2 regions of the Saccharopolyspora sp. ASAGF58 genome follow, and region 1 is predicted to be linked to the other one. Evidence: riboswitches for the same ligand, from Rfam matches in the RefSeq annotation. Region 1 holds a riboswitch; the other holds the start of a gene.
The links. A riboswitch is a leader RNA that binds a small molecule or an ion and turns the genes downstream of it on or off. The one in region 1 is predicted to bind thiamine pyrophosphate.
Positions count from the first base shown of each region.

Region 2: it holds a riboswitch for thiamine pyrophosphate, as region 1 does, so the genes downstream of both, thiC (phosphomethylpyrimidine synthase ThiC) here and thiD (bifunctional hydroxymethylpyrimidine kinase/phosphomethylpyrimidine kinase) in region 1, are expected to answer to the same signal.

Region 1 is NZ_CP040605.1:3,778,449-3,783,525, forward strand. Features, by position in the region: gene FDZ84_RS18065 (AMP-binding protein) at 1-451, opposite strand, end outside; gene FDZ84_RS18070 (hypothetical protein) at 576-875, opposite strand; gene FDZ84_RS18075 (hypothetical protein) at 980-1,723, opposite strand; TPP riboswitch at 1,891-1,986, shown strand; gene thiD (bifunctional hydroxymethylpyrimidine kinase/phosphomethylpyrimidine kinase) at 1,974-2,771, shown strand; gene tenA (thiaminase II) at 2,873-3,583, shown strand; gene FDZ84_RS18090 (polysaccharide pyruvyl transferase family protein) at 3,875-4,990, opposite strand.
Region 2 is NZ_CP040605.1:3,027,059-3,032,135, reverse strand. Features, by position in the region: gene FDZ84_RS14345 (AAA family ATPase) at 1-370, shown strand, start outside; gene FDZ84_RS14340 (LytR C-terminal domain-containing protein) at 574-1,203, opposite strand; gene FDZ84_RS40650 (DUF3263 domain-containing protein) at 1,203-1,658, opposite strand; gene FDZ84_RS14330 (peptide deformylase) at 1,829-2,407, shown strand; gene FDZ84_RS14325 (Uma2 family endonuclease) at 2,408-3,016, opposite strand; TPP riboswitch at 3,145-3,267, shown strand; gene thiC (phosphomethylpyrimidine synthase ThiC) at 3,254-4,903, shown strand.

The DNA of each region.
Region 1 (5,077 bases):
GCAGGCCGACCCGCTGCTCGGCGATCACGTTGGCGAGCAGCGGGGTGCTCAGGCCCGTGTTGAGCAGAACCACGTCTATGCCGAGCTTGGCGGCGGCGACGATCGTCTCGATCGGCCCGTGGTGGTTGTGGCACAGCACGCCGATCCGGGTGCCTCGGGGAACCCGGTTGCGCAGGCCGTTGGCGAGCCGGGTGGTGCGTTGCGAGAGCTCGGCGTAGCTGAGCGCGCCACGCTCGTCGATCACGGCCGGGCGGTCGGCGTGGCGCACCGCGCCGACGGCGAAGCCCAGCGGCGGGGTGATGCCCCAGCGGCGCCAGGCGAGGACGATGCGCAGCAGCTTGTCCGGCCGAAGCGGGCTGATCACGCCCTGCTTGGTCAGGACGGACACCGTGTGCAGGCCCGACGTCCCGCGCCGGAGCAGCGCGACTGATCGTTGCCAGAACGTGCTCACGCAGTCACCTCTCGGTTGCCAGGCTACCGGGAGTGGATGATGCCGCGAGCGGACTTGCGGGGGAAGACTGCGATCGTGAGCGCGGCGGCGGACGGACCGCCAGCCACCGCGCTCACGAGGGGATTCATTCCATTGCGGCGGCCACCACGATCGCGTCGCGCAGGGCAGCGCGAAGTCTGCCGACCTCCAGCGGGGAAAGCACCGCGGTCTCGCCCGCTGGAGCGATCACCACCACGTTCCCCTGGTTGATCAACACCGACATGTCACGACGTCTGCCGGCGACATCGCGGCAGCTCACGTGCCACTGCCTGGCGGGCTCCACGTTCCCAGCCTCCCTGTTGCAGTCCGCGCGCTCTGCCTCCCGCGCGCGGTTGTTGATCGAGGGACGCAGCTGGACGCGCACCGTGACGGCGGTTCTGCGCATAAGCCACCCGAAAACTTCAGGTTTACCCCTGGTAAGGGGAACCGATACGCAGAGTGTCCGCAATTTCAATTGAAACTGCGGACACGGGCGGGGTCGGCCGGTCTTCAGACCGGGCGGACCACCAGGCCGTTCGGTTCGGCGGTGAAGGTGACCGCGGCTTCCTCGAAGTCGGCGATCGGCAGCTCATCGCGCACCAGCCGGTGCGGCGCGTCGAAGGCCTCGACCCGGATCTCGCGGGTGGTCAGCGTCCGCTCCGGGAAGTCCGCGCCGCCGACCTGGACCTGCAGCTCGCCGCCCTGCACCGTCATGGTCAGCCAACCGCCGGGCACCGTCAGCTGCTCACCGTCGGAGGTCAGGACCAGCCGGCTGGCACCGGGGTTCTCGGCGCGCACGGCGACGTGCGAGATCGCGACGTCGCGCTGGCCGGAGTCGCCGGCCAGCGCGATCACGTCCCGCTTGACCTCCTCGGCGGGGCCGTCCCCGGGCTTCGGCGCGAGCACCGGGGCGCGCAGTTCGGCGGCCACCCGGTAGGGCTGCCACGATCCGGCGCCGATCAGGTTGACCACCGCGGTGATCTCGACGTCGGCCAGCAGCCGGTCGCTGCCGGGAGCCGGAGTCACTTCGACCGCGGCGACGTCGCGCCGGTTCAGCAACTCGCGCAGCGCCTTCGCGCGCTGCCTGCTGTTGCGGTCGAATCCGCGGGTGATCGCCACCGTCCCCGAACCGGCGGCCGCCACGGCGGCTTCGGTCAGGTCCGCCAGCGGGGCCCAGATCCGGGCGGGATCCTCCGGCCGGGGCTGCCGGCGGGAACGGGCGAAACTCGGGGCATCGGTCGTGGTTTCCATCATCAACCACTTTAGTCCGCGGCGAAGGGTTGCCTGGCCTGCCGGTGGTGACCTTCACGGTGTGAATTCGATCGCTGTGCCGGGTCGGGCGCCGGGCGAGCGGCCGTGCGCCTGATCGACTGAGGGCGCCGAGGGCGTGGTCGCGCGGCGGTCCCGGTTGTTAGGTTGGTGGCAGTGACGCGGGGTGCCTGGGCTGCCGGGCTGAGAACAGACCCGTTGAACCTGACCTAGCTCGTACTAGCGGAGGGACGTCATGGTTCCCAATGTGCTGACCATCGCAGGCACCGACCCCAGCGGCGGCGCCGGTGTGCAAGCCGATCTGAAGACCTTCTCCGCGCACGGCGCCTACGGCATGTCCGTGATCACCGCGCTGGTCGCGCAGACCACCACCGGTGTTTCCGAGGTCCACGAGGTGCCGCCGGAGTTCATCACCGCGCAGCTGGTAACGCTGCTCGACGACGTGCGGGTGGACGCGGTCAAGATCGGCATGCTGGCCAACGCCGAGGTGATCCGCGCGGTGATCGGGGTCCTCGACCGCTACTCGCCGCCGCACGTCGTGCTGGACCCGGTGATGGTCGCCAAGAGCGGTGACCGGCTGCTCGCGCCGGAGGCGGTCAGCGTGCTGCGCGACGAGCTGTTGCCGCGCGTGGACCTGATCACCCCGAACCTGCCCGAGACCGCCGATCTGCTGGGCGAGCCGGAGATCACCGACCCCAACGACATGCCCGCGCAGGCCGAGCGGCTGGCCAGGCTGGGCGCGAAGCAGGTGCTGCTAAAGGGCGGTCACCTCGACGGCCGGTCCAGCGTGGACCTGCTCTACGGCGAAGGGATCGCCGAGTTCCTGTCCAGCGAGCGCGTCGTGACCACCAACGACCACGGCACCGGCTGCACGCTGTCGGCCGCGATCGCGGCGCTGCGTCCGCAGCGCGCAGACTGGCTCGACGCGGTGCGCGAGGCCAAGGAGTACCTGACGGAGGCGCTGCGCGCTTCCGACCGGCTCGACGTGGGCCACGGCCACGGCCCGGTGCACCACTTCCACCACTGGTGGTGATCGACGCTCCCCGGTGTCGTGAGCGCTTTTGGTTGCCATAGCGCCGAAAAGTGCTCACGGGGGCCCCGCACCACAGGTCGAGACAGCTACGAGAGGTTCTGATGAGCAAGCTGCCCGCTCCGCCCGCCGACGGTTTCTGCGCCGAGGCTTGGGCGCACACCGCCGATCTGCAGCAGGCGATCGTCGAGCACCCGTTCAACGCCGCGCTCACCGACGGCACCCTGGACCGCGACCGGTTCGCGTTCTACATCGTGCAGGACGCGCGCTACCTGGTCGGTTTCGCGCAGGCGCTGGCGGCCGCCGCGACGCGGGCCGACAACGCCGAGGACGCGGCGTTCTTGGCCGGTGCGTCCCAGGGCGCACTGGTCGAGGAGCGCCGGCTGCACGCCGGTTACGTCGCGGAGTTCGGCCTTACCGACGCCGAGATTGCCGGGGTCGACACGTCCCCGTCCTGCCTGGCCTACACCTCGTACCTGCGGGCGACCGCGCTGACCGAGCCGTATCCGGTGCTGCTGGCGGCGATCCTGCCGTGCTTCTGGGTGTACCAGCACGTGGGCACCGCGATCCTGGAAGCCACCGGTGGTGCCGAAGATCATCCGTACCGGGCGTGGATCCAGACCTATGCCGACGACGAGTTCGCCGAGGCGGTGCTGACCGCGCGCGACCTCACCGACCGGGTCGCCAAGGGAGCCGACGCCGAGACCCGGCAGCGGATGCTCGACGCGTTCACCCGAGCGACTGAGTACGAGTGGCTGTTCTGGAACAGCGCTTGGATCAAGGAGGAGTGGCAGACTTCGCGATTCCTGAACTAATCGCGAAACCCCTTGCAAGGTGGGCAGGAACGCACTTCGGCCCAGTGTGATCCGGTGCACGAACGGGGCCGTAACGAATCGCGAGCCGAAGCGATTCTCCCAGCGAGACGCCCGTCCGGGCGGGGACTTGGATGTGGGTTCTTCCCACCGTAGACGGAGTTTCGACGACAGTGGGCAATTCTATTCTGATTGTTCTGATGGGCATGCTGGTGCCCGTGTTAGCGGCTGCGCCGTTCTACCTCGCCGACCGCCGTCGGGAGCAGCAGGATGCCGTCGAGGGCGATGAATAGGTCAGCCCCCGTAGATCTTCTTCGCGAGTTCTTCCTTGCCCCGCTTGAGTTCCTGCAACGTATTGGCGGCGAATCCACGGCTGGTCGGCATGGCCGGGATCCGCAGGCCTTCGCTGAGCGTCCAGCCGGAGCCGCAGTCGATCAGCGACCGGTGCTTGTTGGTGTAGTAGCCGGAGTTGATCGACACCGCGACCCCGTGCGCTCCGGCCGCGGCCGCCATCAGGTGCACGTGGAACCGGCTGGACAGCCAGCGCTGCCCGGCCGCCGCGGGCAGCCCGTCGGCCATGATCTCGGAGAACGGGTAGAAGCGGGCGCCCGGTAGGTCGTGTTCCACCAGCGCGAAGACCTCGCGGTCCACGCGTGGGATGCCTTCGACGAAGCCGACTTGCTCGGGGCGCACGCCCCATTCGCCCAGCGTGTCCAACAGGAATCCGGCGAGCGCGGGCACCGAATCGTCGAGCAGGTCCGACTGCAGGCACACCATGACCTCGCGCAGGTCGTCGTCCCGGTACATCCCGGGTTCGACCCCGAAGAACATGTCGTCGCCGGTGTGCGAGGTGGCGCTGGACAGCGCCGCCGACGGCTCGTCGCGCACGTCGACGACCTCGAACTGCGCGGCGAGGTTGCGCAGCAGCGGTTCCGCTTCGTCGGCGACCGGCGACAGCCCTTGGCCGGTCATCACCGCCCGGCCGCCGGAACGGCGCGTCGCCGCGACCGCGGCCGCGAGCAGGCCGATGTGCCGCGGCCAGATGCCGTTGACGAATCCGCCGCCGACGATGTGCACCAGGTCGGCGCGGGCCGCCAGTTCGATGCCGGCCACCCATCGCGGCGCCAGCCCCGGGTTGTTGAACGCGTGCTGCACGAACGACGCGACCTCCCACGGCCCGTCCGACGGGGCCTCCCAGCACAGCCGCCATAAGGTGTCGGTGAACCGGACCCGCGGATGCAGGTGGCCGAGCAGGACGTCGCTCGGTCCCGGGTTGGGGCAGTCCACCCAGATCTCGCTGTCCGGCGCGACGCGTGCCAGGTGCTTCAACCAGGCGGCGGCGATCAGTTCGTCCCCGTAGTTCGGGTGCCCGGTGGTGGCGACGAGGTAGATGGTGGGGGGCTTCGTCAACGGTGGGGCTCCAGCCTTCGGGGTGCCGAGTCCCTTTCGAACGTAGCAACGACGAAGCCCCGACCGCCGTGCTTGGTGACGTCTCGC
Region 2 (5,077 bases), 750 kb from region 1:
GGTCGTCCTCGGCGCCACGAACCGCCCGGAGCTGGTCGACCCGGCCCTGCTGCGACCCGGCCGGCTGGAGCGCCTCGTCTACGTCCCGCCGCCCGACGTAGCAGCCCGCGAGGCGATCTTGCGATCCGCGGCGAAGAACACTCCGCTGGCGTCCGATGTAGACCTGGCTGCCCTCGCCGAGGAACTCGACGGCTACTCCGCCGCCGACTGCGCGGCCCTGATCCGCGAAGCGGCCCTGACGGCGATGCGCGAATCCCTGTCCGCAGCGGAGGTTTCCGCAGAGCACCTCGCCACGGCCCGCAAGGCGGTCCGCCCCTCGCTCGACCCGGCCCAGCTCGCGTCCCTGGAGGCTTACGCCAACCGCCCCTAACCCGGACGGATGTCAATTTCTCGCGAAATCGACCGGTGACCGGGTGACGCGGTCGCCGGAAGTGACGCAACGCAACCGCCACCCTGGAAACCCGCCGCCCCGTCACCCTCGGGGTGCACAATTTCGTGAGAAATCGACGTTCACCCGGGCGACGGTCAATTTCTCGCGAAATTGGCACGACCCCGGGTGAACGAATGGGACCGTCACTTGGTGTTGGCGTGGCCCTTGTAGTCGTTGGTGATGATGGCGATCAAGCCCGGCGTGGCGTCCTGGATGCCTTCGAAGCGGGGCTCCGCGCGCGCTCCGAAGCGGACCGCCATCTCCTGTGCCTGCTGCTCCTCGACGGTGCCGGGCCGGAAGTAGATCGTCGTGGTGGGGATCAGCCCCGCCGAGTAGTTGCCGACCTCCGGCACCTCGTAACCCGAGCTCCGGAAGTCCTCCGCGGCCCGGTGCGCCAATCCGCTGATCGTGCTGTTGTTGTAGACCCGCACCAGGATCTTGGTCGTCGTGTTACCGGAACCGACGGGTACGTCCTGGTTCTGCGTGCCCTGAGGCGGCGCGGGCGGCGGGCTGTCCTGTGTGGCCGGTGACGGCGCGACCTGCGACGTGGCGGGCGGCACCACGGCGGACTCGGCGGGCGGATTCTGGGTCAGCGACATGACCGGCGGGTTGTTGCCCGGTTCCGGGGGCAGCGGCTGGGCGGAATTCGACGCGCCGCCGCCGGAAACCAGCGTGACGATGCCGACGACGCCCGCGATCGCACCGACCCCGATCAGACCGAAGCCGATGATCTTGGCCTTGGCGGGTCCGGTGGACGGTTCCCCTGAAGTCATCAGTGCAACTCGATTCCCAGTCGTTGGGCGGCCCGTGCGCGCTGCCTACCCGCCCTTGCCTTGCGCAGCCTCTTGATCAGCATAAGGTCTTCTTGCGCGGCGGCCGGACTGTCCAGCAACGCGTTCAGCAATTGGTAGTACCGCGACGCGGACATGTCGAACAGCTCGCGGATCGCGCGCTCCTTCTTCACGCCCTCGCGCTTCCACCACTGCGACTCGAAGGCGAGGATGCCCCTCGCCCGATCGTCGAGTTCGTCGTCCGGCGCCGACGGCTGGGGCGGCACCGGCTGGGGCGGCGGTTCCACGATCCGCTCGATCGGCTGAGTGATCGGCTCGGCGAGTCGCAACGGCCGACCGGGTGCCGGATCAGATGTTCCCTGCCGTTGTTGCAGGCGCGCCAACTGTTCGCACTGACGGGCGATCTCCTGCGCAGTCAGCATTTGGGCGGCGTCCATCTGGCTCCTCGCCTCGCGATTCGGGACTTCCCGCGTTCGCAGGAATCACACGGCTGTGATTCCCCCTCAATTACACCATGCTCGGATTCGCGGCGGGAGCGGATCACACTGCCAGCAACGCGCGGGAGCACCCCGGCGCAACAGGCACCGGAAGCGCTAAAGTCCCGCTCATGGCTGTTCACCCGATCTGCGTCGTCGGCGACCCGGTGCTGCACAACCCCACCCGTCCGGTGGAGCGGTTCGACGACGCGCTGCGCACCCTCGTCGACGACATGTTCGAGACGATGGCCGCCGCCAACGGGGTCGGGCTGGCGGCCAACCAGATCGGCATCGACCTGCGGTTGTTCGTTTACGACTGCCCCGACGACGCGGGCGTCCAGCACCGCGGCGTGGTGGTCAACCCCGAACTGATGACCGCCGAGATCCCGCAGACCATGCCCGACCCGGACGACGACTGGGAGGGCTGCCTGTCGGTCCCCGGCGAGTCCTACCCGACCAGCCGGGCGAGCTGGGCGAAGGTCACCGGGTCCGATGTGGACGGAAAGCCGATCGAGGTCGAGGGGACCGGTTTCTTCGCCCGCTGCCTGCAGCACGAGACCGACCACCTGGACGGCCACCTCTACCTGGAACGCCTGGTCGGCCGCCACGCCCGAGCTGCGAAGAAGATGGTGCGGCGCAACGGCTGGGGCATCCCCGGCCTGACTTGGGACCCGGCCGAACACGGCGACCCCTTCGCCGAGGACGACTGATCAGAACTGACTTGTGTCAAGCGTGATGCCGAACGGCTCGGGCAACTCGACAGGCTCACCGAAAACTACGCGGTGTTGATGGAGATAACGCCCGCCGGTCGGCTGCGAGAACAACGTCACCGTCGGCCCGTCCGACGCGAACCTGTCGATCAATAGATACAAAGGAATTCCTGCATGCCCATAACCCCAAAGCTTCCTCGTGCGATCGTCATCGGCGTTGCCTCGAGATGTGATCTCCACAACCAGCAACGCCTTGTCTGCGAGGATTGAGCTCTTGCCCGCCGGAACATCACTCCTGGGAATCACCACGAGATCAGGCGTGCACAAACTCTTGCGCTCCGGAATCTTGATCCCGGATGTCTGAAAAATTGCCCACTCCTTCGAAATCGAATCGCGCAGTTCTCCGTGCACGACATCCGCAATCAGGTTATGCGCGTTTTCTGGCGGCGGCGTCATCACAACCCTTCCTTCGATGATCTCCGCGCGCCAAGCCGCGTTGGGAAGGTCGAGGTTCTGCCAGATTTCGACCAACTCTTCCCAGGTAGCGGTTTCGAACGCTGGGGCAGCAGTCACAGCTGGGTCACCTCCTGTATCGATGTCGCCACGCACCGTACTCACCATCCCTGACAACGTTGCGATCGCCCTGGTCATGAGCCTAACGGCAATCCGCGCTGCCGTCATCGGAGTGACCGGGGGTTGGCAGGTTCGACGGGTCCGGCTAGCCTCGGGCCGCGACAAACCAAAACCGCGGGAGCTCGTACCAACAGCGGGCTGAGAGGGCGGCTGGAGAACTCCGGGGCCGCCGACCGCACGAACCTGACCGGGTAATGCCGGCGTAGGGAGTGGATGGCAGTGGCCGACGTGCGTCCGAACGCGTCCGAGAACGGGACCAAGATCACCACCGGGCCGATCAGCGGCTCGCGGAAGGTGTTCCGGGACTCCGAATCCGGCCTGCAAGTGCCATTCCGCCGCATCGAGTTGACCAACGGCGAGCACCTCGACGTGTACGACACCTCCGGGCCGTACACCGACGAGAACGCCAACGTTGACGTCCACAGTGGACTTCACCGGATGCGGGCGGGGTGGACCGACGGCCGGGAACACCGGACCCAGCTCGGCTGGGCCAGGGCCGGCGTCATCACGCGGGAGATGGAGTACATCGCGACCCGCGAAGGCGTCCCGGCCGAACTGGTCCGGGACGAGGTGGCCAGCGGCCGGGCGGTGATCCCCGCCAACCGCTGCCACCCGGAGAGCGAGCCGATGATCATCGGCAAGAAGTTCCTGGTGAAGGTCAACGCCAACATCGGCAACTCCGCGGTGACCTCCTCGGTCGAGGAGGAGGTGGAGAAGATGGTGTGGGCCACCAGGTGGGGCGCCGACACCGTCATGGACCTGTCCACCGGGAAGCGGATCCACGAGACCCGCGAGCGGATCCTGCGCAACTCGCCGGTACCGATCGGCACCGTGCCGATCTACCAGGCGCTGGAGAAGGTCAACGGCGATCCGGCCGAGCTGACCTGGGAAATCTACCGCGACACCGTCATCGAGCAGTGCGAGCAGGGCGTGGACTACATGACCGTGCACGCCGGGGTGCTGCTGCGCTATGTGCCGCTGACCGCGAACCGGGTCACCGGCATCGTGTCCCGCGGCGGCTCGATCATGGCCGCGTGGTGCCTGGCGCACCACCGGGAGAGCTTCCTCTACACGCACTTCAGCGAGCTCTGCGAGATCCTGCGCGACTACGACGTCACGTTCTCCCTCGGCGACGGCCTGCGGCCCGGCTCCATCGCGGACGCCAACGACCGCGCGCAGTTCGCCGAACTGGAGACCCTCGGCGAACTCACCCACATCGCCCGGGAGCACGACGTGCAGGTGATGATCGAGGGTCCGGGGCACGTCCCGATGCACAAGATCGCCGAGAACGTGCGGCTGGAAGAGGAGCTGTGCGGCGAGGCGCCGTTCTACACGCTCGGGCCGCTGACCACCGACATCGCCCCCGCCTACGACCACATCACGTCCGGCATCGGCGCGGCGATGATCGCCCAGGCGGGCACCGCGATGCTCTGCTACGTCACCCCGAAGGAGCACCTGGGGCTGCCCAACCGGGACGACGTGAAGACCGGCGTGATCACCTACAAGATCGCCGCGCACGCCGCCGACCTGGCCAAGGGCCACCCGCGCGCGCAGGAGCGGGACGACGCGCTGTCCACGGCGCGGTTCGAGTTCCGCTGGACGGACCAGTTCAACCTGTCGCTGGACCCGGACACCGCGCGCGAGTTCCACGACGAGACGCTGCCCGCCGAACCGGCCAAGACGGCGCACTTCTGCTCGATGTGCGGGCCGAAGTTCTGCTCGATGAAGATCACCCAGGACATCCGCAGGTTCGCCGAGGAGCGAGGCCTGACGAGCGTCGAGGCGATCGAAGCGGGCATGCAGGAGAAGTCCGAGGAGTTCGCGGGCGCCGGCGGCAAGGTCTACCTCCCGCTCGCCGACTAGATCCCGACTAGATCCCCCATCGCCCCCCCGCAGGGGGTTTCAGGGGATTGCCAAGGGGGGACTGCGCGATTTCCATTGAAGTTGCGGAGGTTGTCCACAGCCTCCGGCGTGTCGGGTACCGACACGCCGGAGATCCGCAAGTTCCATTGAAATCGAAGGTCCGATTTCCATTGA